Regions from separate parts of the Phenylobacterium ferrooxidans genome, predicted to be linked through region 2. Evidence: predicted binding sites of a transcription regulator. Region 2 holds the regulator's gene; the other holds the start of a gene.
The links. The regulator HrcA, encoded in region 2, represses chaperone genes, less so after heat shock. The targets are predictions, from matches to a motif close to GTTAGCANTCNNNNNNNNNGANTGCTAAC.

Region 1 (11,698 bases), on a different contig from region 2:
GTCCGGGGCCACCCCCGTGGAGGTCTCGGCCACGCCGCGGCGGACGCGGATCGTCCAGTCGCCCTCACCGGCCAGCCGCAGGGCCAGCGCCGTCTCGGCCTGTGCGGCCTTCTCGGCGTTGAGGCGAACCGGGAAGGTGGCGACGATGGCGCTGGCCGGGAGGCCCGCAGCCTGGGCCCCGCCCTGGCGCGCGCCGATAATGGTCTTCCAATCCGGCGCCTTACCCGCCAGTTCAGCGGCCTGCTCCAGATAGTAGTTGCGGCCGTTGGGGGAGACGCTGTCGAAGCCCAGTTGGCGCAGGGCTTTCACCTCCAGGGCGTCGGCCTGGGGCTTCAGAGCCGGGTCGGCGCGGCGGACGTGGGTCGCCAGCTCGGCGGCCCACTTCCAGCGGCCCTCATTGTAGGCGGTCTCGGCCTTGGCCAGGGCGGCGGCGGGTCCGCCGGCCAGGTCGGTGATCTCCCGGGCGCGCAACTCCGGCGCGTCCCTGGAAAGCTCGGCGGCGTCGCCGCTGAACCAGCCCATATAGCCCGCGAACACCGAGCGCACCGACCACTCCACCGTGCCGTAGTGTTCCAGCAGATAGGGATCTGTCGCCAGGTGGGCGGGCAGCTTCACCTTCTCGACGATCTCGTCGGGCGTCAGGCCCTGGTTCATCCAGCGGACGGTCTGGTCGTGGACGAAGGAAATCGCGTCGCGATAGTCGGTCAGGGTCGTCGCGATGGCCTCCGCGCCGACAATGGGCCGGGTGTGGGACGGGACCAGCACATCGGCGCCCAGGGCGCGCATGCGGTCCAGCGAGGCCGCCCACTGGACGGGGTCGCGATAGCTGGTGCCGCGGATCGTGTAGAGGTTGGGGAAGGCCTTGTAGATGTTGTCGCCGGGGAACAGCACCCGGCGCTCGGGCATCCAGACGAAGAGCTGGTCCTCGGTCTCGCCGGGCGCATGCTCAAGGACGAACTGTTCGCCGCCAAGCTTGATGGAGAGCTTCTGGTCGAAGGTCAGGTTGGGGGCCACGAACCCGCCCGCCCCGCCGCCGCCAAAGGCCGACAGGAAGGGGCCGATGCCGACGCTGACGAAGCCGTCCGGAGTCCCCTTGGGCAGGAAGACGCCGTACATGCGGGCCGCGCGGGCGGCTATGGAGGGGGCGGCGACCCCGTTCCACTTGGCGGCCTCCCGCAGCAGGGTCGCCTGGGCGATCACCTTGCCGCCCTTGGCCAGCGGGAAGGCCGAGGCGCCGCTGATGTGGTCGTTGTGGTTGTGGGTGTAGATGATGGCCACCACCGGCTTGCCGCCGGCCCGCGGCGCGAACTCGGCCCAGACCTTCCTGGCCTCCTCCAGGCTGTCGGTGGTGTCGATGATCACCACCCCGGTCTTGCCCACCACCATGATGGAATTGGCGATGCCGTAGCCGACGGCGGAGAACACGCCGGGCGCGGGCTCATAGACCTTGGCCGGCGCGAACTCGGCGGTGTGGGCGGCGAGCGAGGGGGCGATGCGGGCGGCCGGTTCATCGGCCAGGGCGGCGGTGGCCAGCAGGCCGAACGCGGCGGCGGCGAGTGCGCGGATCATGGTGTTTCCCCAACCTGACGGCTCTTTCCACCAAGAACGCCCCTGCCCCCACGGCGGTCAATACTTGTCAGGTGGCCAGCGCGGTTCGATGATGCGGGATAATTAAATTCATAGGGAGAACGACCATGGGACTTCTTGATGGGAAGGTGGCGATTGTCACGGGCGCCGGCGGCGGTCTGGGCGAGGCCTATGCCAAGCTGTTCGCCGCGGAGGGCGCCAGCGTCGTCGTGAACGACCTGGGCGGCAGCCGCGACGGCTCCGGGAACGGCACCAGCGCCGCGGCGCAGAAGGTGGTGGACGAGATCATCGCGGCGGGCGGCAAGGCCGTGGCCAACGGCGACGACGTGTCGACCATGGAAGGCGGCGAGAACATCGCCAAGACCGCGCTGGATAACTACGGCCAGATCGACATCCTGGTCTGCAACGCCGGCATCCTGCGCGACAAGACCTTCGCCAACACCTCTGAACAGGACTGGGACCTGGTGGTGAAGGTGCACCTGAAGGGCACCTATTGCTGCACCATGCCGGTGTGGAAGTGGATGAAGGACAACGGCAAGCCCGGCGCCATCGTCATGACCAGCTCCACCTCGGGCCTCTACGGCAATTTCGGCCAGTCCAACTACGGGGCGGCCAAGGCCGGCATCTACGGCTTCATGCGCGTGCTCTCCATCGAGGGGCGCAAGTACGGCATCCGGGTCATGGGCCTGGCGCCGGGCGCCTTCACCCGCATGACCTCGGATCTGCCGGGCCGTCAGGGCAAGGAGCCGGACGCCATGAGCCTGCCGGAAAACATCGCGCCGGGCGTGCTCTACATGGTCTCCGACCTGGCCGCCGACCACACGGGCAAGGTGCTCGGCGTCTCCTCGCGCGGCGTGCGCGAGATCAAGATGCTGCAGACCGACGGCTACAACCCGGGCCGCCCCTACACCGCCCAGGACGTCGCCGACCACGCCAAGGAGGTGTTCTTCCCGGCGGCCGAAGAGAAGACAGCGGCCAGCGCTTAGCGGGATTGGGTTTTCCTCCCCCGTTTACGGGGGAGGGGGACCGCCGATCAGGCGGTGGAGGGCGCGCGACCGGGCGCCGAGCTTCAGGCTCGCCCCCTCCACCCCGCTACGCGCGGTCCCCCTCCCTCGTTCCGCTCCGCTGCACAGGAGAGGAAAAAGCTACTCGAATCTCTTGAGCCTCTCATCCAGCCCATCCCGCACCGGGGGCCACTCGTCCTTCAGCACCGAGAAGATGCAGGTGTCGCGCACCCGGCCGGTCCAGGTGACGCGGTCCTGGCGCAGGATACCCTCCAGCTTGCCGCCCAGCTTCAGCACGGCGGCGCGGCTGCGGGCGTTGATGGCGTCGACGCGGAACATCACGCGCCGCGCGCCGTCGCCGAAGGCCTGCTCCATCATCAGCCGCTTGGCCGCCGGGTTCACCGGGCCGCCGCGATAGTCGGGATGGTAGTAGGTGCCGCCGATCTCCAGGCTGGCGTTGGGCAGGTCGTAGGACGAGTAGCAGGTGATGCCGATGCAGCGGCCGCCCACCAGCACCGCCCAATGGATCGAGACGCCCTTGGCCTGGTTGGCGGCCATACGGCTCCATTGCGGGTCGAAGTGCTCGCCGGCCATGGAATAGGGATAGAGGTCGGTCCAGACCGACGGGTCGGCGTCGCAGGCCTCGCGCAGGTCTTCCTTGTGCGCGTCGGTGAAGGGCTCCAGCCGCACGAAGCGGTTCTCCATCACCCGGGTCGGATCGACTTTCATTGGCCCCTCGCAAACAGGATCGCCGCCTGGACGAGGTACACCGCCGCGACCCCGGTGAAAATCCAGCGCCGCCAGGCGCGGAAGCCCTGGTCGGTGAGGCGGTCGAGCACCCGCGCGCCGAGGGTCACGCCCAGGACGGCCAGGGCGCAGGCGGCTGCCAGCAGCCAGGGCGGGGCGAAGCCGTCGCCGCCGGCCAGCAGGATCGCCCCGCCGTAGAACAGCACCTTGGACAGGTGGCTGAACATCTGCAGGGCGGCCTTTGTGGAGAGCACCTGGTGGCGGGTCAGCGCGCTGCGCACCAGGAAGAGGTCGGCCAGCGGCCCGGAGATGCCGGAGGTCAGCGCCATGGCGGTGGAGAGCACCCCGGCAAGCACCGCGTGGCTGGGCCGGGCGGCGTCCAGCGGGCTGTAGCGCTCCGGCGCCCAGATCAGGATCGGCAGCAGGCCCAGCGCCAGATAGACCACCGCCTTGCTGGGAATGTACGAAACCACCGTGAAGGCCGCCATCGTGGCCACCGCGCCGATGGCGTAGAAGCCCACCACCTTCCAGACGATGTGCCTGACGTGCAGGACGATGCGCGAGGCGTTCGACGCCATCTGCACCAGGCCGTGGATGGCGAGCGCCGCCGGCACCGGCAGCAGGGCGGTCAGCACCCCCATCAGGATCAGGCCGCCGGCCATGCCGAAGACGCCCGAGAGGGTGGCGGTGGCCAGCACCGCCGCCAGGATCAGGGCCGCCAGCCCACCACTCATTGGCCGCTCAGGAAGAGCTGGCCGGCCTGGATCAGGTAGAGGACGCCCACCGCAGTGACGATGAGGCGGGTGTAGCGCTTGAAGTTGATGTCGGTCATGCGGTCGAGGATGCGCCCCCCCACCACCGTGCCCAGCATGGAGAGCGGAATGGCCGCCGCGAACAGCCACAGCGGCGGCATGCCGGCGCCGTCCTGGCTGCGCAGCATCAGCCCGCCATAGACCACCACCTTGGCCAGGTGGGCGAAGACCTGGGTGGCGGCCTTGGTGGCGACGATGACGTGCCGGGTGAGCGCCGTGCGGACGAAGAAGATGTCCAGCAGCGGCCCGGCCACCCCGGCCGTCAGGTTCACGCCGGTGACCATGATCCCCGACAGCAGGGCCTGGGCGGGCCTGGCGGCGTCCAGCCTGATCCAGTCCTGGGGCAGCCAGAGCAGGGCCGGCAGCAGGCCCATGAACAGGAAGAGGGCAGGCTTGGAGGGCGCGAGCGCGATGAGCGAGATCACGCCGCCGGCGATCAGCGACCCCAGGGCGTAGAGGCCGACGATCCGCCAGGCGACATGCTTGCGATGCAGGATCGCCCGCCAGCCATTGGCCACCAGCTGCAGCAGCCCGTGGGTGACGAAGGCCGCCGAGACGGGAAGGACCAGGGCCAGCCCGCCCATCAGGACCAGGCCGCCGGCCATGCCGAACACCCCCGACAGGGTGGCGGTCACAAAGGACAGAACAAGGATGAAGAGGGCTGCGAGAGCGCTCATGGGTGGTCCTCCGGTTGCGTCCGCTTCGTCGAGCGGGACACAGGCCCCCTCCGATCGCGAACAGCTGCGCATCGTGCGCGGAATGTGCGGGTCCGCCCGCTCACCCTCCGGAGGAAGGCGCCGTGCTCGCAGACGTCCGCCGGTCGCGGCGAAGACGGAGCCTTAGGGATCACGCGCTGGCGGATCGACCCTGGCTCGTTGGGAGCGGGGCCCGTCTACACCCGAACAAGCGAGGCCGTCGAGAGGGGGGGCAATTCCTCCCCCCGGGCCGCACTCCACTTCGGGGGTCGGACTGACAGGCGGCTGCCCGATCCGTGGCCAGTTCATCGCGAGGGGCGCCAAGGCGGAGGCATGTCGTCGAAAAGGGACCCACCCCTAAGCTGAAGGTTGGCGCCGGCCCCGCGCCGTCCCCTAGGCCTGGAGCCTGGCGTTCAGGGGGCGGCTTATGGAAGAGACCGGGAAGACGACAAGACGGCAGCTGCTGTCGACCATCGGGATGCTGGGCGGATCGGCCCTGATGTACAACATGATGACCACCCTCGGTTACGCCGCCGAGAGCCAGTTCACGGGGCCGCCCAAGCTGTCGGGCGCGCGCAAGGGCGCCTCGGTGATCGTGCTGGGGGCGGGGCTGGCCGGGATGCTGGCGGCCTATGAGCTGACCAAGGCGGGCTACAAGGTCACGGTGCTGGAGTACCAGAACCGCGCCGGCGGCCGGAACTGGTCGGTCTATGGCGGCGACACGATCACCGAGATGGGCGGGGCGACCCAGAAGGTGGGCTTCGCCGACGGCAACTACCTGAACCCCGGTCCCTGGCGCATTCCGCACAATCACCGGACCCTGCTGCACTACTGCAAGGCCTTCAATGTCGAGCTGCAGCCCTTCGTGCAGTTCAACCACAACGCCTATGTCCACAACACCGAGGCCTTCGGCGGCAAGCCGCAGCGGTTCAAGTCCCTGGCCGCCGACTTCGAGGGCAATGTCGCCGAACTGCTCGGCAAGGCCATCGACCAGAAGGGCCTGGACGCCAGCGTCACGGCCCAGGATCGTGACCGCCTGAAGGAGGCCCTGCGCGAGTGGGGCATGCTGGATCGCGACATGAAGTACGCCAAGAACCTGCGCTCGTCGGAGCACCGCGGGTTCGCCCGCAATCCCGGCGGTGGGGTGGATGGCGCGCCGTCGCCGTCGGAGGTCTTCGCCCTGAAGGACGTGCTGGATTCGAAGATCTGGCGGAACATGTCATTCTTCATGAACGAGGAATTCCAGACCACCATGTTCCAGCCGGTGGGGGGCATGGGCATGATCGGCAAGGCCTTCGCCAGCCAAGTCCAGCCGCTGATCACCTACAACGCCAAGGTTACCAAGATCGACCAGGGCAAGAAGGGGGTGAGCGTCACCTATTCCGACACCGGGACCGGCGTGGTGACGGAGGCCAAGGCCGACTGGTGCGTCTGCACCATCCCGCTGACGGTGCTGAGCCAGATCGAGAACAACATGTCGGAGAAGATGAACGCGGCCATCGCCGCGGTGCCCTACTCCAACTCGGTGAAGATCGGCCTGGAGATGAAGCGGCGGTTCTGGGAGGAGGACGCGGCCATCTATGGTGGCCACTCCTTCACCAACCAGGAGATCGGCCTGGTCTCCTATCCCAACAACAACTTCCTGCAGGACGGCCCCGCCGTGCTGCTGGGCGCCTTCGCCAGCGGGATGAGCGGCTATCACCTGGCCGGGATGACGCCGGCCGAACGCATCGAGGCGGCCCTGGCCCAGGGGTCGGTCTTCCACCCGGAGAGCTATCGCAAGGAGTTCTCGAACGGCGCCTCGGTGGCCTGGAACCGCGTGCCCTGGATCCTGGGCTGCTGCGCCCGCTGGACCGAGGAGACCCGCGCCGCCCACTACCAGGACCTGGTGGCCCTGGACGGCCGGGTGGTGCTGGCCGGCGAGCACGCATCTTACGTCGGCTGCTGGATGGAGGGCTCCCTGCTCTCCTCCCTCGACGCCATCACCCGTCTGCACAAGCGCGCGCTGGAGGCCTGAGCATGAAGATGATTTCCAAGCTCGGCCTTGTGCTGGCCTTTTCCCTGGCCGCGCCCGCCATGGCCGACGAACCCGGCCCCGGGGGCGGCAAGCCGCCCGTGCCGGTGCCCGGTGAACAAGTCTACCGGATGGTCTGCCAGACCTGCCACATGGCCGACGGCAAGGGGGCGGTGGGGGCCGCGGCCTTCCCGGCCCTGGCCAGCAATCCGAAGATGAAGATGGCCGCCTATCCCATCGTCATGGTCACCAAGGGCCGCGGCGGCATGCCCGGGTTCACCGACATGCTGAGCGCCGAACAGACGGCCGCGGTGATCACCTATGTGCGGACCAACTTCGGCAACGCCTATCCCGAGCCGGTGACTGCCGAGGACGTCAAGCGCCTGTCGTCGCCGCCGGCGGCCGCGGGCCACTAACGAAAAGAGGCGGGGACTGTCGCCCCCGCCTCTCCTTCCGTCTCGATGTGGCGGAACGACTAGTTCCGGAAGACGGCCGCCGTGGAGGCGTCGGCCGGCATCTCGCGGTACTGGCGCAGTTCGTTGCGGCCCACGACCATGTGGTGGACTTCATCGGGGCCGTCGGCGATCCGCAGGGTGCGGGTGGAGGTGTACATGCGGGCCAGCGGGGTGTGCTGCGACACGCCCAGGGCGCCGTGCATCTGGATGGCCTGGTCGATGATCTCGCAGACCCGTTCCGGAACCAGGGCCTTGACCATGTGGATCCAGATGCGGGCTTCCTGGTTGCCCAGGACGTCCATGGCCTTGGCGGCCTTGAGCACCATCAGGCGCATGGCCTCGATCTCGATGCGGGCGCGGCTGATCTTCTCGATGTTGCCGCCGAGCTGAACCAGCGGCTTGCCGAAGGCCTCGCGGGACAGGCCGCGGGTGACCATCAGGTCCAGGGCCTTCTCGGCCTGGCCGATGGCGCGCATGCAGTGGTGGATACGGCCGGGGCCGAGGCGCAGCTGGCTGATCTCGAAGCCGCGGCCCTCGCCCAGCAGCATGTTCGACGCCGGCACGCGGACATTGTCGAAGATGATGTGCATGTGGCCGTGCGGCGCGTCGGGATCACCGAACACGTTCATGGGGCCGACGATCTTCACGCCGGGCGCGTCGGTCGGGACCAGGATCTGCGACTGGCGCAGGTTGGGCGGACCATCCGGGCTGGTCTGGACCATGGTGATCATGATCTTGCAGCGCGGGTCGCCGGCGCCGGAGATGTAGTGCTTCTCGCCGTTGATGACGTACTCGTCGCCCACCAGGGTGGCGCGGGTGTTGACGTTCTTGGCGTCCGACGAGGCGGCGTTGACCTCGGTCATGGCGAAGGCCGAGCGGATCTTGCCGGCCAGCAGGGGCTCCAGCCACTGCTTCTTCTGCTCAGGGGTGCCGACGCGCTCCAGGACTTCCATGTTGCCGGTGTCAGGCGCGGCGCAGTTCATGGTCTCCGAGGCCATCGGGTTCTTGCCCAGCTCGACGGCGATATAGGCGTAGTCGAGGTTGGACAGGCCCTCGCCGGTCTCGGCGTTGGGCAGGAAGAAGTTCCACAGGCCCTCGGCCTTGGCCTTGTCCTTGGCCTTTTCGAGGACTTCCAGCTGGCCCGGCGCATAGGACCAGATGTCGGCCTTGCCCTCGCCCAGACGGTGGAACTCCGCCGACATCGGATTGACGGTTTCCTTGATGAAGCGCTTCACATGCTCCAGCAGCGGCAGGGCCTTCTCGGACATCCGCAGGTCGTTGAGCTCGTCCATCGGGTTCAGCTTGAAGCTGGACTGGGCCTTGTCCTGGGTCTCGCTCATCGGGTCTCTCCTGCGGATTGTTGGTTGCCGCCAGCTTCGCGCACTTTCCGCCGAAATCCAAACAAGCGTTTCAATTTACAGCGTCACGCCGGGCGCGCCGGTCCCGCACCGTGGCACACCGCCTCGATGTTGTGCCCGTCCGGGTCGAGGACGAAGGCGCCGTAATAGCTGGGGTGATAGTGCTCGCGCAGGCCGGGCGACCCGTTGTCGCGACCACCGGCCGCCAGAGCCGCGGCGTGAAAGGCGTCCACCGTGGCGTGGTCGGGCGCGCTGAAGGCGACATGGCAGTAGCCCGCCTTGTCCCCCTGGCCGATCCAGAAGAACGGGCGCCCCGCGCCATAGCCCGAGGCGTCCTCCATGGGGACCAGCCGGGTCAGGCCGAGGGGCGCGAGCGCCTTGTCGTAGAAGGCCTGGGCGGCGGCGTGATCGGCGACCTTCAGGCTCACATGGTCCAGCATCGGCGTCCCTCCTCGGTTTGACCCGAGGCTAGGACGCCCTGCCGGCTTGGCAATCCCTACTTGGCGGACAGCTTGTCGGCGCCTTCGCAGGCGGCCGACACCAGGGCCTTGTCGTCGGCGCTCTCGACCTTCTTGGCGGTGGCCGAGCGCCAGGTGTCAGACAGGGCCAGGGGCTTGGACGGCGCGTAGGAGCCGATCAGCACGATCGTCCGGGCCCGGCAGTCGAGGGCCACGACGCTGCCGACGCCGTCGGCGGCGCCGGGGGCCGAGGGACCCAGGCGCGGGGTGGCGCCCGGCTTGCCGATCGCCTGCAGCACCACGACCTTGCCAGAGGCGCTGTCGCGATAGGCGTAGTCGGTGTCGTAGGACCACTGCAGGCCCTTGTCGGTGACGGCGCTGTAGGGCTTCCAGGTCTCGGCGCTGGCGGCGGACGCTACGGCCGCGACGGACAGGGCGGCGAGCGCGATGAGGCGACGCATGGATATTCTCCTGGGATTTCTGGGTTCTTCCCTCGCAGAACCCTTATCCGGGCGGTCCCCCGGGGGCCAAGCGGATTCGCCCGCGAACCCCTTTCGCCTCCAGCCAAGCTTGACTCCAGAGCCTTGGGACCCTACCTCCCGGCCGTCGTTAGCACTCAGGGGCCACGGCTGCTAACGGTCGGCCCCTTGTGCGACGCAATCCATTCAACCGTTTCGAACGGAGAGAAAAAGACATGGCGTTTCGTCCCCTGGGAGACCGCGTGCTGATCAAGCGCGTCGAAGAAGAAGAAAAGACCAAGGGCGGGATCATCATTCCCGACACCGCCAAGGAAAAGCCGCAGGAAGGCGAAGTCGTCGCCGTCGGCCCCGGCGCCCGTGATGACAGCGGCAAGATCCAACCCCTGGACGTGAAGCCGGGCGACAAGATCCTGTTCGGCAAGTGGTCGGGCACCGAAGTGAAGATCGACGGTCAGGACCTCCTGATCATGAAGGAAAGCGACGTCCTGGGCGTGGTTGAATAACCACCTCCTCCGCTCTCCTCCCCTCCATAAAATTCTGAAAGAGCTGAACAAAAATGGCCGCTAAAGACGTCTATTTCTCCTCCGACGCGCGTGACCGCATGCTGCGCGGCGTCAATGTCCTCGCCAACGCCGTGAAGGTGACCCTGGGTCCCAAGGGCCGCAACGTGGTGATCGAAAAGTCCTTCGGCGCCCCGCGCTCCACCAAGGACGGCGTCTCGGTCGCCAAGGAAATCGAACTGTCTGACCGCTTCGAGAACCTCGGCGCGCAGATGATCCGCGAAGTCGCCTCCAAGACCAACGACAAGGCCGGCGACGGCACCACCACCGCCACCGTCCTGGCCCAGGCCATCGTCGTCGAGGGCCTGAAGTCGGTCGCCGCCGGCATGAACCCGATGGACCTGAAGCGCGGCGTCGACAAGGCCGTCACCAAGGTGCTGGCCGAGATCAAGGCTTCGGCCAAGAAGGTCACCACCAACGCCGAGATCGCCCAGGTCGGCACCATCTCCGCCAACGGCGACACCGAAGTCGGCGAGATGATCGCCAAGGCCATGGCCAAGGTCGGCAACGAAGGCGTCATCACGGTTGAAGAAGCCAAGACCGCCGAGACCGAACTCGACGTCGTCGAAGGCATGCAGTTCGACCGCGGCTACCTGTCGCCCTACTTCATCACCAACGCCGACAAGATGGAGGTCGAACTCGAAGAGCCTCTGATCCTGCTCTACGAAAAGAAGCTGACCTCGCTGCAGCCCCTGCTTCCAGTCCTGGAAGCCGTGGTCCAGTCGGGCCGTCCCCTGCTGATCATCGCCGAGGACGTCGAGGGCGAAGCCCTGGCCACCCTGGTGGTGAACAAGCTGCGCGGCGGTCTCCGCGTCGCCGCCGTCAAGGCGCCGGGCTTCGGCGATCGCCGCAAGGCCATGCTGGAAGACATCGCCATCCTGACCGGCGGTGAGCTGATCAGCGAAGACCTGGGCATCAAGCTCGAAAACGTCGGCCTGGAAATGCTGGGCAAGGCCAAGAAGGTCTCCATCACCAAGGACGACACCACCATCGTCGACGGCATCGGCGCCAAGGACGCGATCGAAGGCCGCATCGGCCAGATCAAGCGCCAGATCGAAGACACCACGTCTGACTACGACAAGGAAAAGCTGCAGGAACGTCTGGCCAAGCTGGCCGGCGGCGTCGCGGTCATCCGCGTCGGCGGTTCGACCGAAGTCGAAGTGAAGGAAAAGAAGGACCGCGTCGACGACGCCCTCAACGCGACCCGCGCGGCCGTGGAAGAAGGCATCGTCCCCGGCGGCGGCGTCGCCCTGCTGAAGGCCTCCAAGGCTCTGGACGGCTTCAAGGGTGACAACGCTGACCAGGAAGCCGGCGTCGCCATCGTGCGCCGCGCCCTGCAGGCCCCGATCCGTCAGATCGCCGAAAACGCCGGCGTCGAAGGCTCGATCGTGGTCGGCAAGGTCATGGAAAACAGCTCCGCGACCTTCGGCTTCAACGCCCAGACCGAAGAGTATGTGGACATGGTCGCGGCCGGCGTCATCGACCCGGCCAAGGTGGTCCGCACCGCCCTGCAGGACGCGGCCTCGGTC
Region 2 (11,698 bases):
GCGCTTGCCGCCGCCGGGCAGGTCCTCGATGAAGCGCGGGCTGCCGAAATAGATGCCGCCGGTCAGCTCGCGGACGATCATGAAGTCCAGGCCCTCGACCACCTCGCGCTTGAGGCTGGAGGCGTCGGCGAGCGGCTGGAAGCAGAGGGCCGGGCGCAGGTTGGCGAACACCTCCATGCCGGCGCGAAGGGCCAGCAGGCCGGCCTCGGGACGCTTGTCGCGGGGAACGCCCGCCCACTGCGGGCCGCCGACCGCGCCCATCAGCACGGCGCGGGACGCCTTGGCGGTGGCGAGCGCCTCGTCGGTGAGCGGGGTCCCGTGGGCGTCATAGCTCGCGCCGCCGAACAGCCGCTCCTCGACCTTCAGGTCGGGGGCGAGCGCGCTCACCACGCGCCGCACCTGGGCGGTGACTTCGGGTCCGATGCCGTCGCCCGGCAGGAGGAGGAGGTCGGTCATGTCGGAAGCCTTGGAGAGAACCTAAAGCGCGCGCTCGGAAGCGGTCTCGTAGGCGAAGAGCCTGCGGTCGCCAACACCGAACTGGGGCCAGGACGCCCGCCAGGTCGCCATATGCGGCTTCTGGAAGTGAGCCTCGATGGCGGCCTGGTCGCGCCAGGCTTCGTACACTCGGATCAGGCCGGGATCGGCCACGTCCTGGGCATAGGAATATTCCAGGCAGCCGTCCTCGGCGCGGCTGGCGGCCAGCATCGCCAGCATGTGCGGGCGGAAGGCATCCAGGTTCTCCGGCGGGACGCGGACCGTCCCGGCGATGATGACGGTCACGCCCGTTCCAGCCAGGGCTCGGAGAGGGCCCGCTTGCTCTCATAGACGTCGATGTCGGTGGCGGCGGTTAGGGTCTCGCCGATGGCGTCCAGCCCCTGCAGCATCTTGGCCTTGCGCTGCGGGTCGATCTGGAAGCTGAAGGCCGCCCCCGAGGGCGAGACCACGGTCTGAGCCTCGAGATCGACGGTGACCACGTGGTTGCCGCCCTTGGCCTCCTCCATGAGGGCCTGGACCTCCTCGGGCTTCAACACCACGGGCAGCAGGCCGTTCTGGAAGCAGTTGTTGTAGAAGATGTCGGCGAAGGAGGTGGAGATCACACAGCTGATCCCGAAATCCAGCAGGGCCCAGGGCGCGTGCTCGCGGCTCGACCCGCAGCCGAAATTGTCGCCCGCCACCAGGACGCCGACGCCTTTGTACTCCGGGCGGTTCAACACGAAGTCGGTCTTTTCCACCCCCTGCTCGTCGAAGCGGAAGTCGTAGAACAACCCGCGGCCCAGGCCCTCGCGTTCCACGGTCTTGAGGAACTGCTTGGGGATGATCTGGTCGGTGTCGATATTGGCCATGGTCAGGGGCGCCATGCGCGCATCGAGCTTGGTGAAGGCTTTCATCTGAAACTCAGGCGTTCTGCTGGATGATGAGGGCCGGGGCCGAGGGCACGCCCGAGCGCAGGGTGAAGACCTTGGTGCCGGGCTTGCGGCCCGTGCGGACCTCGGAGACGTCGAAGCCGGCCGCGGCGATCCGAGCGCGGGCCGCGTCGGCGTCGGTGACCCGCCAGGCCAGGCCGCCGAAGCGGTCGGGCGCGTCCGACACCGGTGTCTTCAGGCTGGCGCCCATCTCCACCACCGCCGAGCCGCAGCGGAAGAACAGCTGGCGCACGCCCCACTGCTCGTTGGCGCGGTCGAGGCGCAGGTCGAGGCCGAGCTTGGCGCCGTAGATGGCCAGCGCCCGGTCGGGATTGGCGGTGTTGATCACCACGTGGTCCAGCTCGCTGACGGCCGAGGCCTCGCTCTCGACGGGCTCCGACAGCGGCCAGGGCTCGCCGCTGCGGGGCGGATCCACCAGCAGGATGTTGAGGCCCCCGGTGTCGGCGGCGTTCAGCGCCGAGGTCGTCCAGTAGCGCTTGCGGCCGTCGTCGTGGGTCGAGCGGGTTGGGCCGGGCGTGCTGCCCCGCAGGCCGCGGCGCTCGGCCAGCTTCTGCGACGCCTCGGCGTTCTCGACCGTGAAGGCGATGGCCCAGATGCCTTCGCCGTGCTCGGCCAGGTGCTTGCGGATGGTGTCGCCGAAGGCGCCCTCGCCGTGCGGGGTGATGAGGTCCAGGGCCATGTTGGGCAGCTGGAACCAGGCGTGGCGGGCCCCGCCGTCGCCGCCGATCCAGTTGGGCTCGCGGCCCAGCAGGGCGCGGTAGCCGGCGACGGCCGCGTCCAGATCGTTCACCGCCAGGGCGATGTGATCTAAGGCCGTGATCACGCCATCATCTCCCGGACATCGACGATGTGGCCGGCGATGGCGGCGGCCGCGGCCATGGCCGGGCTCATCAGGTGGGTGCGTCCGCCCCGGCCCTGGCGGCCTTCGAAGTTGCGGTTGGAGGTCGAGGCGCAGCGTTCCCCCGGCGCCAGGCGGTCGGGGTTCATCCCCAGACACATCGAGCAGCCCGGCTCGCGCCAGTCGAAGCCGGCCGCCTTGAAGATGGCGTCCAGGCCTTCTTCCTCGGCCTGTTCCTTCACCAGGCCCGAGCCCGGCACCACCATGGCCCGCACGTGGGGCGCCACCAGGCGGCCGTTCAGGAAGGCGTGCTGCGCCACCGCGGCGGCGGACCTCAGGTCCTCGATCCGGCTGTTGGTGCAGGAGCCGATGAACACCACGTCCACCCTGGCCTCGGTGATCGGCTGGCCGGCGGTGAGGCCCATATAGTCCAGCGCCCGCTCGGCGGAGATCTTCTTGTCCGGGGTGGCGAAGCTCTCCGGCGACGGCACGTTTCCGGTGACCGCCACTACGTCCTCAGGGCTGGTGCCCCAGGTGACGGTGGGCGCGATGTCGGCGGCGTCCAGCACCACCTCGCGGTCGAACACCGCGTCGTCGTCGGAGAAGAAGGTCTTCCAGTGGGCGAGCGCCATCTCCCAGGCCGCGCCCTTGGGCGAGGCGGGGCGGCCCATCATGTAGTCATAGGTGGTCTGGTCGGGGGCCACGAGACCCGCCCGGGCCCCGGCCTCGATGGCCAGGTTGCAGAGGGTCATGCGGCCTTCCATCGAGAGACCCCGGATGGCCTCGCCGGCATATTCGATCACCGAGCCGGTGCCGCCCGCGGTGCCGATGGCGCCGACGATGGCCAGGGCGAAGTCCTTGGCGCCGACGCCGGGACCCGGGGTCCCGTTGACGGTGACCCGCAGGTTCTTCGACTTCTTCTGGCGCAGGGTCTGGGTCGCCAGCACATGCTCCACCTCCGACGTGCCGATGCCTTGGGCCAGAGCCCCGAAGGCGCCGTGGGTCGAGGTGTGGCTGTCGCCGCAGACGATGGTCATGCCCGGCTGGGTGCGGCCCTGCTCAGGCCCCACCACGTGGACGATCCCGTTGCGGATATCGCCCATCGGGAAGAACTCGATGCCGTTGTCCTTGACGTTGCGCTCCAGGGTCTGGAGCTGCAGCCGCGCCTCCTCGTCGGCGACCGCGCCCACGCCCAGCGCCTGGCCCTCGGTGGGCACATTGTGGTCGGCCACCGCGAGCGTGCGGTCGGGACGGCGCACGGGGCGGCCGGCGGCGCGAAGGCCGGCGAAGGCCTGGGGCGTCGTCACCTCGTGGATCAGGTGCAGGTCGATATAGAGGATCGCCTCGCCGTCTTGCTGCGCAACGACGTGGGCGTCCCAGATCTTGTCATAAAGGGTCTTGCCGGACATGGGCGGCATGTAGGGTCGCAGGGCCCCCTAAGTCCAGCACCCCGCGACGAATTCCCCGAGGCCCGCGCAAGGATTTGCCTCAGGCTGCGGCTTTTTGGTCGACCGGGAGGCAACCTTGACCCTGAAGGGCGGTCCGAAGCGCGGTTTCCAGGGGTGTGTGGGGCTCCGCGCCGAGGGTTTTCACCAGCTTGGCGTTGTCCAGCAGGACGGTGTTGTCCCAGAGGTAGCGCATCTCGCTGAGTTCGCGGAGCATCTCCACGAAGGGGGCGAGCGCCCGCAGGGCCAGCCAGGGGAAGCGCTTCACCGTCAGCCTGCGGCCCGCGACACGCTCAAGGGCCGCGATCATCTGGTCGCCGGTGATCTGATGCCCGCCGAAATGGTAGGCGGCGTGGTCGGGCAGGGTGGCCTCGATATCGGCCAGCCGCGCCATGGTCTCGGCGAGGTCGGGCAGATAGGCCCAGGCGTGGCGGATTTCGCGCGGGCCGGGGTAGGCGACGCTCTTGAGCGGCTTGTCCTTGGCGACCATCCCCTCGGTCAGGAAGGAGCTGGCGCTGACCGGGCCGAAGAAGTCGCCGGCCCGCACCACCAGGCTGCGCACGCCGGCGCTTTCCAGCCGCCTTTCCATCACCACCCGGATCGCGCCCTTGCGGGTCCTGGGGTTCTGCGGCGCGTCCTCCGCCATCATCGGAAAGGCGTCGGAACCGTAGTTGTAGACATTGCCGGGGAAGAGGATCCGCGCGCCCGTGGCCTTGGCCGCCGCGATGGTGGCCTCCAGCATGGGCATGGCCAGGCCCGCCCAGTTCTTGTAGCCGGGGGGGCTGGCGGCGTGGACGATCAGCTGCGCGCCTTGCGCCGCCGCCGTCACCTCGGCCGCCGACATGGCGTCGCCCTTCACCCACTCGATCGCCTCCAGTTCGACCGCCTCGCGGGCCGCCCGCGCGGGGTCACGATGCAGGCCGCGCACGCGCCAGCCATGGGCCAGCAGCGCGGCGGCCACCTCCCCGCCCACCGATCCCGTCGCCCCGATCACCAGAGCGCTCTTGTCTGAGGTCGCCATGTCGTCATCTCCTTGAGAGACCAAGACGATCGGCCCCGGCGAGCGCAGACGAAATTGCGGATATCCGTGACTCAGCTATTCATGAGCGCATGAGCGATCCGACCTGGGACCTGTATCAAAGCCTGCACGCGGTCCTGCAGTCGGGCAGCCTGTCGGCGGCCTCCCGCTCCCGAGGCCTGACCCAGCCCACGATCGGCCGGCACATCGAGGCGCTGGAACAGCAGCTGGGCGCACCGCTGTTCCTGCGCAGCCCGCGCGGCCTGACCCCCACTGACCTTGCCCACAGCCTCAAGGCTCACCTGGAGGAAATGCACGCCGCCGCCGCGGCCGCCGCGCGCGACGCCTCCGGCGCGGCCGACAGCGAGAAGGGCTCCGTCCGCATCGCCGCCAGCCTGATTGTCGGGGTCGAGGTGCTGCCGCAGATCCTGGCCGGCTTCATGGAGCAGCATCCGGAGATCGCCATCGAGCTGGTGCTGTCCAACAAGATCGAGGACCTGTCGCGCCGCGACGCCGACATCGCCGTGCGAATGGCCCGCCCGACCCAGGGCGCCCTGGTGGCGCGCAAGGTCGGCATGCTCGGAGTCGGCTTCTATGCGACCCAGGCCTATCTGGACCGGCGCGGCGCGCCAGAGAGCCTCGAGGACCTGGAGAACCACACCATCATCGGCTTCGACCGGGAACGCCCGCCCCTGGAGGCGCTCACCAACATCGATTTTCCGCGTCCCATCACCCGCGACATCTTCAGTTTCCGCACCGACGACGACGCCGCCCAGATCTCGGCGATCCGGGCCGGCATGGGGATCGGCGGCGTCCAGCATCAGATCGCTCGCCGCGACGGCCTGGTCCCGGTCCTGGCCAACGCCTTCTCTTTCCAGCTCGAATGCTGGATCGCCATGCACGAGAACCTGAAGGGCAGCCGGCGCATGCGGCTGATGTTCGACCACCTGGTCGCGGGATTCGGCGAGTATCTGGGGCGCAAGTGATGAGCCGTCTTCCGGACTTCCCCGTCGAGGGCGGCTGCGCCTGCGGGTCCCTCCGCTATCGGCTGAACGCGCCGCCGATCGCGGTCTATACCTGCCACTGCACCGACTGCCAGTCCCTGACCGGCAGCGCCTTTTCCATGGCCATGCCGGTGTTCCGGAAGGATTTCGAGATCACCCGCGGTGAACCCGGAAGCTGGCCGCGAAAGGCGACGTCGGGGACGGTGATCCCCCAGCGCTTCTGCCCCCAATGCGGCGCCCGGATTTTCACCGAACCGCCGGGCGGGCCGCATTCCCTGACCATTCGGCCCGGCACCCTGGACGACACGAGTTGGCTGCACCCGGTCTCGGCCTTCTGGGTGAAGAGCGCCCAATCCTGGGTCCGGTTCGCCGACGATGTCCTGCAGTACGAGACCCAGCCCACCGACTTCACGCCGGTGATGAAGGCGTGGAAGGCTTGGATCGAGGGCTGAAACGAAAACGGCGGCCCCGTCGCCAGGGCCGCCGCTTGAAACTCGTAGGGTCGGAAGACCTAGTCCTCGGCGGTTTCCGCCGGGGTGACGGTTTCCGGCTTGGCCGCGCCGCCGGTGTAGGAGCGTTCGGCGATCCGGGCCGACTTCCCGCGACGGTCGCGCAGATAATAGAGCTTGGCGCGACGCACGACGCCGCGGCGCTTCACCTCGATGGACTCGATCATCGGCGAGTGGGTCGGGAACACCCGCTCCACGCCTTCGCCGAAGGAGATCTTGCGGACGGTGAAGCTCTCGTTGATGCCGCCGCCCTGACGGGCGATGCAGACACCTTCATAGGCCTGGACGCGCTCGCGCTCGCCTTCCTTGATCTTCACGTTGACGCGAAGGGTGTCGCCGGCTTGGAAATCGGGGATCTTGCGGGTGGCGAGAAGGCGGTTGCGCTCTTCGTCTTCCAGCTGCTGGATGATGTTCATCGGGTGGTCCTCTAGGTCTTCGGGCTTAATCGCCCTTTGGCTGTTGATTGGCGGTTCGCCGCGCCCACAAGTCCGGCCGCTGCTTCCGCGTCGTCTCTTCGCGCTGCTCAGCTCTCCATTTCCGCACCAGGGCGTGATGGCCGCTCAGCAGCACCTCGGGGATATGCAGGCCTTCGAACGTCCGCGGTCGCGTATATTGCGGATGCTCGAGGAGCCCGTCCTCGAAGCTTTCTTCACTCAAACTCTCGGCCTGCCCCAACACACCGGGGACCAGCCGTACGCACGCCTCGATCGTCACCAGGGCCGCAGCCTCGCCACCGGCGAGCACCGCGTCGCCGACGGCGACCTCCTCGAACCCTCGGGCGTCAAGCACCCGCTGGTCCACCCCCTCGAACCGGCCGGCCAGGACGATCAGTCCAGGCCCGTCAGCCCACTTTCGAACCCGCGCCTGGGTCAGGGGCTGACCCCGGGCGCTCATATACAAAAGCGGCCGTCCTCGCCGCTCCACGCTGTCCAGCGCAGAGGCGATGACGTCCGCTCGCATCACCTGTCCCGGGCCGCCACCCGCGGGGGTGTCGTCCAGGAAGCCGCGCTTATCCTTGGAAAATCCCCGAATGTCCACTGTTTCCAAGGACCAGAGCCCCTGCTCGCGCCAGGCCGTGCCGATCAGCGAAACGCCGAGCGGACCTGGGAAGGCCTCGGGAAACATGGTCAGGACGGTGGCGTCGAAGGGCATCTGCGGCTTTTGGACCATCGGCGTGCGTAATTCTACCGCCTTGCCCGAGCGCCGCTATGGGCCTAATCCAGCGCCTTTCGCACTTGCAGCATATTTCGAGACGCATATGGACACTCCCGAGAGCCTGCCCGAGACCCTGTCGCTGGAGCGCCTGGAGCTGAACCTGTTCCGGGGCGTCAGCCCGTCCATGGGACCGGGCCGCATCTTCGGGGGCCAGGTGATCGCCCAGTCCTTGCTGGCGGCCTATGAGACGGTCGAGGACCGCGTCTGCCACTCGCTGCACTGCTACTTCATCCGCCCGGGCGATCCGCGCGTGCCGATCGTCTTCGACGTGGATCGCTCGCGCGACGGCGGCACCTTCACCACGCGGCGGGTGGTGGCCATCCAGAACGGCAAGCAGATCTTCAACCTCGCCGCCTCCTTCCAGGTCCTGGAAGAGGGCTTCGAGCACCAGGCGCCTATGCCTGACGTGCCGGGTCCTGCAGACCTGGAGGACGACTCCGTCAAGCAGCGCAAGATGATGGAGAAGGCCCCGGAGGAGATGCGCAAGATGATGTCGCGTCCGCGGCCCATCGAGATGCGTTCGGTCGGTCCGTCCTCCTGGAGCAAGGGCCCCAAGCCCGCCGAGAACAGCGTCTGGTTCCGCGCCACGGCCCCCATCGGCGCCGATCCGCACATGCACCAGGTGATCATGGCCTATGCGTCGGACATGAACATGCTCTCGACCGCCATGCGCCCGCACCGCGTCGAGTGGCAGACCCCCGGCCTGCAGTCGGCCAGCCTCGACCACGCCATGTGGTTCCACAAGCCGTCCAACTTCAACGAATGGCACCTCTACCACCAGGACAGCCCTTCGGCGTCGGGCGGGCGGGGCTTCGTGCGCGGCTCGATCTACGACCAGAAGGGCGACCTCGTCGCCTCGGTCACCCAGGAAGGCCTCATCCGCCTGCGCAAGCCGGACGCCAAGACCTAAAACCCCGCGGCCAGGTCAGGCCTTGGTGTCCACCGCGTCGCCGTCGTGAGCCGCATCGTGGCTGGCGTCGTTGGCCGCATAGGGATTGACCGGGGCGCCCGTGGCTTCCGCAGCCGCGGCGCTCGGCCCCGTGGAGCCCTTGGCCGCCACCACCACCATGGCCGGGCGGATCAGCCGGCCCAGCAGTTCGTAACCCGGCTGCAGCACCTGGATCACCCCGCCGGCGCCGACCTCGGTGGAGGGCTGCTCCATCATGGCCTGGTGCTGGTGCGGGTCGAACTTCACGCCCTTCTCGGGCTCGATCTTCTTCAGCCCGTTGGTCTCGAAGGCGGCCTGCAGCGACTTGGCCGTCATCTCCACGCCGACCACGAAGTTCTTCACCACCGTGTCGGCGCTGTCGGCCGGGGCGGCGGCGAGCGCGCGGCCCATGTTGTCGGCGGCGGCCAGCAGGTCCTTGCCGAACTTCTGGATGGCGTAGGCGCGCGCGTCATTGGCCTCGCGCTCGGCGCGGCGGCGGGTGTTCTCCGCCTCGGCGGCGTAGCGCAGCACCTGCTCCTTCAGCCCCTTGTTCTCGGCGGTGAGGGCCTCGATGTGGTCGATCGCCGCATCGGCGATCTCGTTGACGTCTTCGGCCGGCGTATGATCGTCGGACATGTTCAATCCTTCACGCGTTCTCGGACCTGGGACAGCACGCGGGCGGTATAGTCCACCAGCGGGATGACCCGGGCATAGTTTAGGCGGGCCGGACCGATCACTCCGATCGCGCCCAGCACCTTCTGACCGCCCGTCATATAGGGCGCGGCGATCACGGCGGAACCCGAAAGCGAAAACAGCCGGGTTTCGGCCCCGATAAAGATGCGCACGCCCTGGGCTTCGTTGACCCCGTCCAGCAGCCCGATGAGCTGTTCCTTCTGTTCGAGGTCGTCGAACAGCATCCTAACGCGCTCGAGGTCGTCCAGGGTCTCCGGATCGGCCAGAAGATTGCCGCGGCCCCGCACGATCAGGGCGCGCTCGGCCACCTCGCCCCCGCCCCAGGCGGCCAGGCCATCCTCCACCAGCCGGGCGGCGGTCTCGTTGAGCTGCCGGCGGGCGGTGTCCAGTTCGGTGCGCATCTCGCGCCCGGCCTCGGCCAGGGTCTTGCCGCGCAGACGGGTGTTGAGGAAGTTCGACGCCTCCTGCAGGGCGCTCGGCGTCACCCCGGCGGTCAGGGCCATGAGGCGGTTCTCCACCGCCCCGTCGTCGAAGACCATGACGGCGAGCGCCTGGTCGGCCGAGAGCGACACGAACTCCACGTGCTTTACGCCAGCGTCGCGCACCGGGGTGACCACCACCCCGGCCCCGCCCGCCAGACCCGAGAGGATGGCGCTGGCCTCGTTGAGGGCGTCGTCGAAGGTCTGGCCCCGGCCGGTGAGGCGGTGCTCGATGGACCGCCGCTCCTCCTCGCCGACGTCGCCCACCTCCATCAGGCCGTCGACGAACAGGCGCAGGCCCGCGTGGGTCGGCAGCCGGCCGGCGCTGACATGGGGCGCCCCCAGCAAACCGAGCTGGGTCAGGTCCTGCATGGTGTTGCGGATCGAGGCGGGAGACAGATGCACCCCACCCTTGGAAAGCGTGCGGGAGCCCACCGGGTCGCCGGTCTCCAGATAGCTTTCCACGACGCGGCGGAAGATGTCGCGGGCGCGTTCATCCAGGGCGGCGAGCGAAGGCCCGCCGGTCAAGAGCGAGCTGGTCAAGGAGCTAGGCAGGTCAGAACCATGGACGGAACCTCTGTATTCTAGGATAAGCGCGACCCTCTGCGGCGCAAGACGTCGCGCTCATATCCGAGCCCTTCATGCGCCCTTCTGACCGCACTCCCGAGCTTCTTCGCGCCGTGACCATCGAAACCGGGGTCAATCGCTATGCGGAGGGCTCCTGCCTGATCACCTTTGGCCACACCAAGGTGCTGATCACCGCCAGCGTGGAGGATCGGGTCCCGGGCTTCATGCGCGGCCGCGGCCAGGGCTGGGTCACCGCCGAGTACGGCATGCTGCCGCGGGCCACCCACACCCGGGGCCGCCGCGAGGCTTCGGAAGGTAAGCAGTCGGGGCGCACCCAGGAAATCCAGCGCCTGATCGGCCGCTCCCTGCGCGCCATCATCAACCCGACCCTGCTGGGGGAGCGCCAGATCTCCATCGACTGCGACGTGATCCAGGCCGACGGGGGCACGCGCACCGCCGCCATCACCGGCGCCTGGGTCGCCCTGCGCCAGGCCGTCAACTACCTGATGGAGGAAGGCCTGATCACCCAGGACCCGATCACCGACCAGGTCGCGGCGATTTCCTGCGGCATCTATAACGGCGTCCCGGTTCTCGACCTCGAATACGAGGAAGACTCCAACGCCGAGGCCGACGCCAACTTCGTCCTGACCGGCTCGGGGGACATCGTGGAGATCCAGGCCACCGGCGAGAAGCGCGGCTTCAGCCAGGATGAATTCGAGGCCCTGTTCGCCCTGGCCCGCAAGGGGATCAGCGAACTCTGCCTCATGCAGCAGGAAGCCGGCGCCCGGAAATAGAATGCAAAACGGGCGGCCCTGGAGAGGGCCGCCCGTTTCGAACGCGACACCGCTGGAGAGCGATGGGTACGGGTCCTAGAGACCGTTCAGCAGCTGGCGGAAGGCCGAGGCAGGCAGGCGGGCCAGCTCGTCGGCGAAGGGGGCCATCAGGCGGTCGATCAGGCTTTCAATGGCGCGAGCCATGGGTAGCTCCTTTGTGCAATGCAGCAATTGTTGCAGCGCATATAGGAGCGAAAGCCTTACGTGGCAATATCTAAGCACCGCTCAGTCGAACTATTTGCACACGCGCGCACAGTTTTTTGCCGCGCTGCGTCATCACGCCACCGTGTTCAGCCGTCCTCGTCGTCCGGCAGGTCGTCGGAGGGTCCAGCCTCGTAGTGCAGCAGGTCGCCGGGCTGGCAGTCTAGCTCGCGGCACAAGGCCGCCAGGGTGGAAAAGCGTACGGCGCGGGCCTTGCCGGTCTTGAGGATCGACAGGTTGGCGATGGTGACGCCGACGCGGTCGGCAAGTTCGGTGAGCGACATGCGGCGTTCCAGCAGCACGCGGTCGAGCAGGACTCGAATAGGCATGATCAGATCGTCAGCTCCGCTTCGCGGCGCAGGCGCGCGCCTTCGCGGAACACCTCAGCGAGCACAAACACCACCAGGACCGAGAACCAGGCCGTCAGGCTGAAACCTTGGCTGCTCTTGGTCTGGGCCAAGTCGAGCCAGTCGCCGGCGAAGCGGACGGCGTAGCGCACCAGTTCCAGGCTGCCGAGCGCCAGGCCGATCACCCGCAGGCGCAG

Region 1: the regulator HrcA is predicted to act here: its motif matches at 9,739-9,767, upstream of groES (co-chaperone GroES).

The regions. Positions count from the first base shown of each region.
Region 1 is NZ_JAOTJD010000020.1:53,788-65,485, reverse strand. Features, by position in the region: gene OCL97_RS11965 (alkyl sulfatase dimerization domain-containing protein) at 1-1,569, opposite strand, end outside; gene OCL97_RS11960 (SDR family NAD(P)-dependent oxidoreductase) at 1,695-2,573, shown strand; gene OCL97_RS11955 (GNAT family N-acetyltransferase) at 2,733-3,320, opposite strand; gene OCL97_RS11950 (TSUP family transporter) at 3,317-4,072, opposite strand; gene OCL97_RS11945 (TSUP family transporter) at 4,069-4,827, opposite strand; gene OCL97_RS11940 (flavin monoamine oxidase family protein) at 5,273-6,862, shown strand; gene OCL97_RS11935 (c-type cytochrome) at 6,865-7,275, shown strand; gene OCL97_RS11930 (acyl-CoA dehydrogenase family protein) at 7,335-8,654, opposite strand; gene OCL97_RS11925 (VOC family protein) at 8,738-9,112, opposite strand; gene OCL97_RS11920 (hypothetical protein) at 9,169-9,591, opposite strand; gene groES (co-chaperone GroES) at 9,825-10,112, shown strand; gene groL (chaperonin GroEL) at 10,166-11,698, shown strand, end outside.
Region 2 is NZ_JAOTJD010000009.1:59,690-71,387, reverse strand. Features, by position in the region: gene leuB (3-isopropylmalate dehydrogenase) at 1-456, opposite strand, end outside; gene OCL97_RS06835 (putative quinol monooxygenase) at 478-780, opposite strand; gene leuD (3-isopropylmalate dehydratase small subunit) at 777-1,388, opposite strand; gene OCL97_RS06825 (VOC family protein) at 1,396-2,247, opposite strand; gene leuC (3-isopropylmalate dehydratase large subunit) at 2,244-3,671, opposite strand; gene OCL97_RS06815 (NmrA family NAD(P)-binding protein) at 3,751-4,728, opposite strand; gene OCL97_RS06810 (LysR family transcriptional regulator) at 4,818-5,711, shown strand; gene OCL97_RS06805 (GFA family protein) at 5,711-6,181, shown strand; gene rplS (50S ribosomal protein L19) at 6,241-6,654, opposite strand; gene trmD (tRNA (guanosine(37)-N1)-methyltransferase TrmD) at 6,680-7,390, opposite strand; gene OCL97_RS06790 (acyl-CoA thioesterase) at 7,497-8,363, shown strand; gene grpE (nucleotide exchange factor GrpE) at 8,379-9,017, opposite strand; gene hrcA (heat-inducible transcriptional repressor HrcA) at 9,020-10,096, opposite strand; gene rph (ribonuclease PH) at 10,195-10,914, shown strand; gene OCL97_RS06770 (helix-turn-helix domain-containing protein) at 11,244-11,483, opposite strand; gene OCL97_RS06765 (DUF2975 domain-containing protein) at 11,486-11,698, opposite strand, start outside.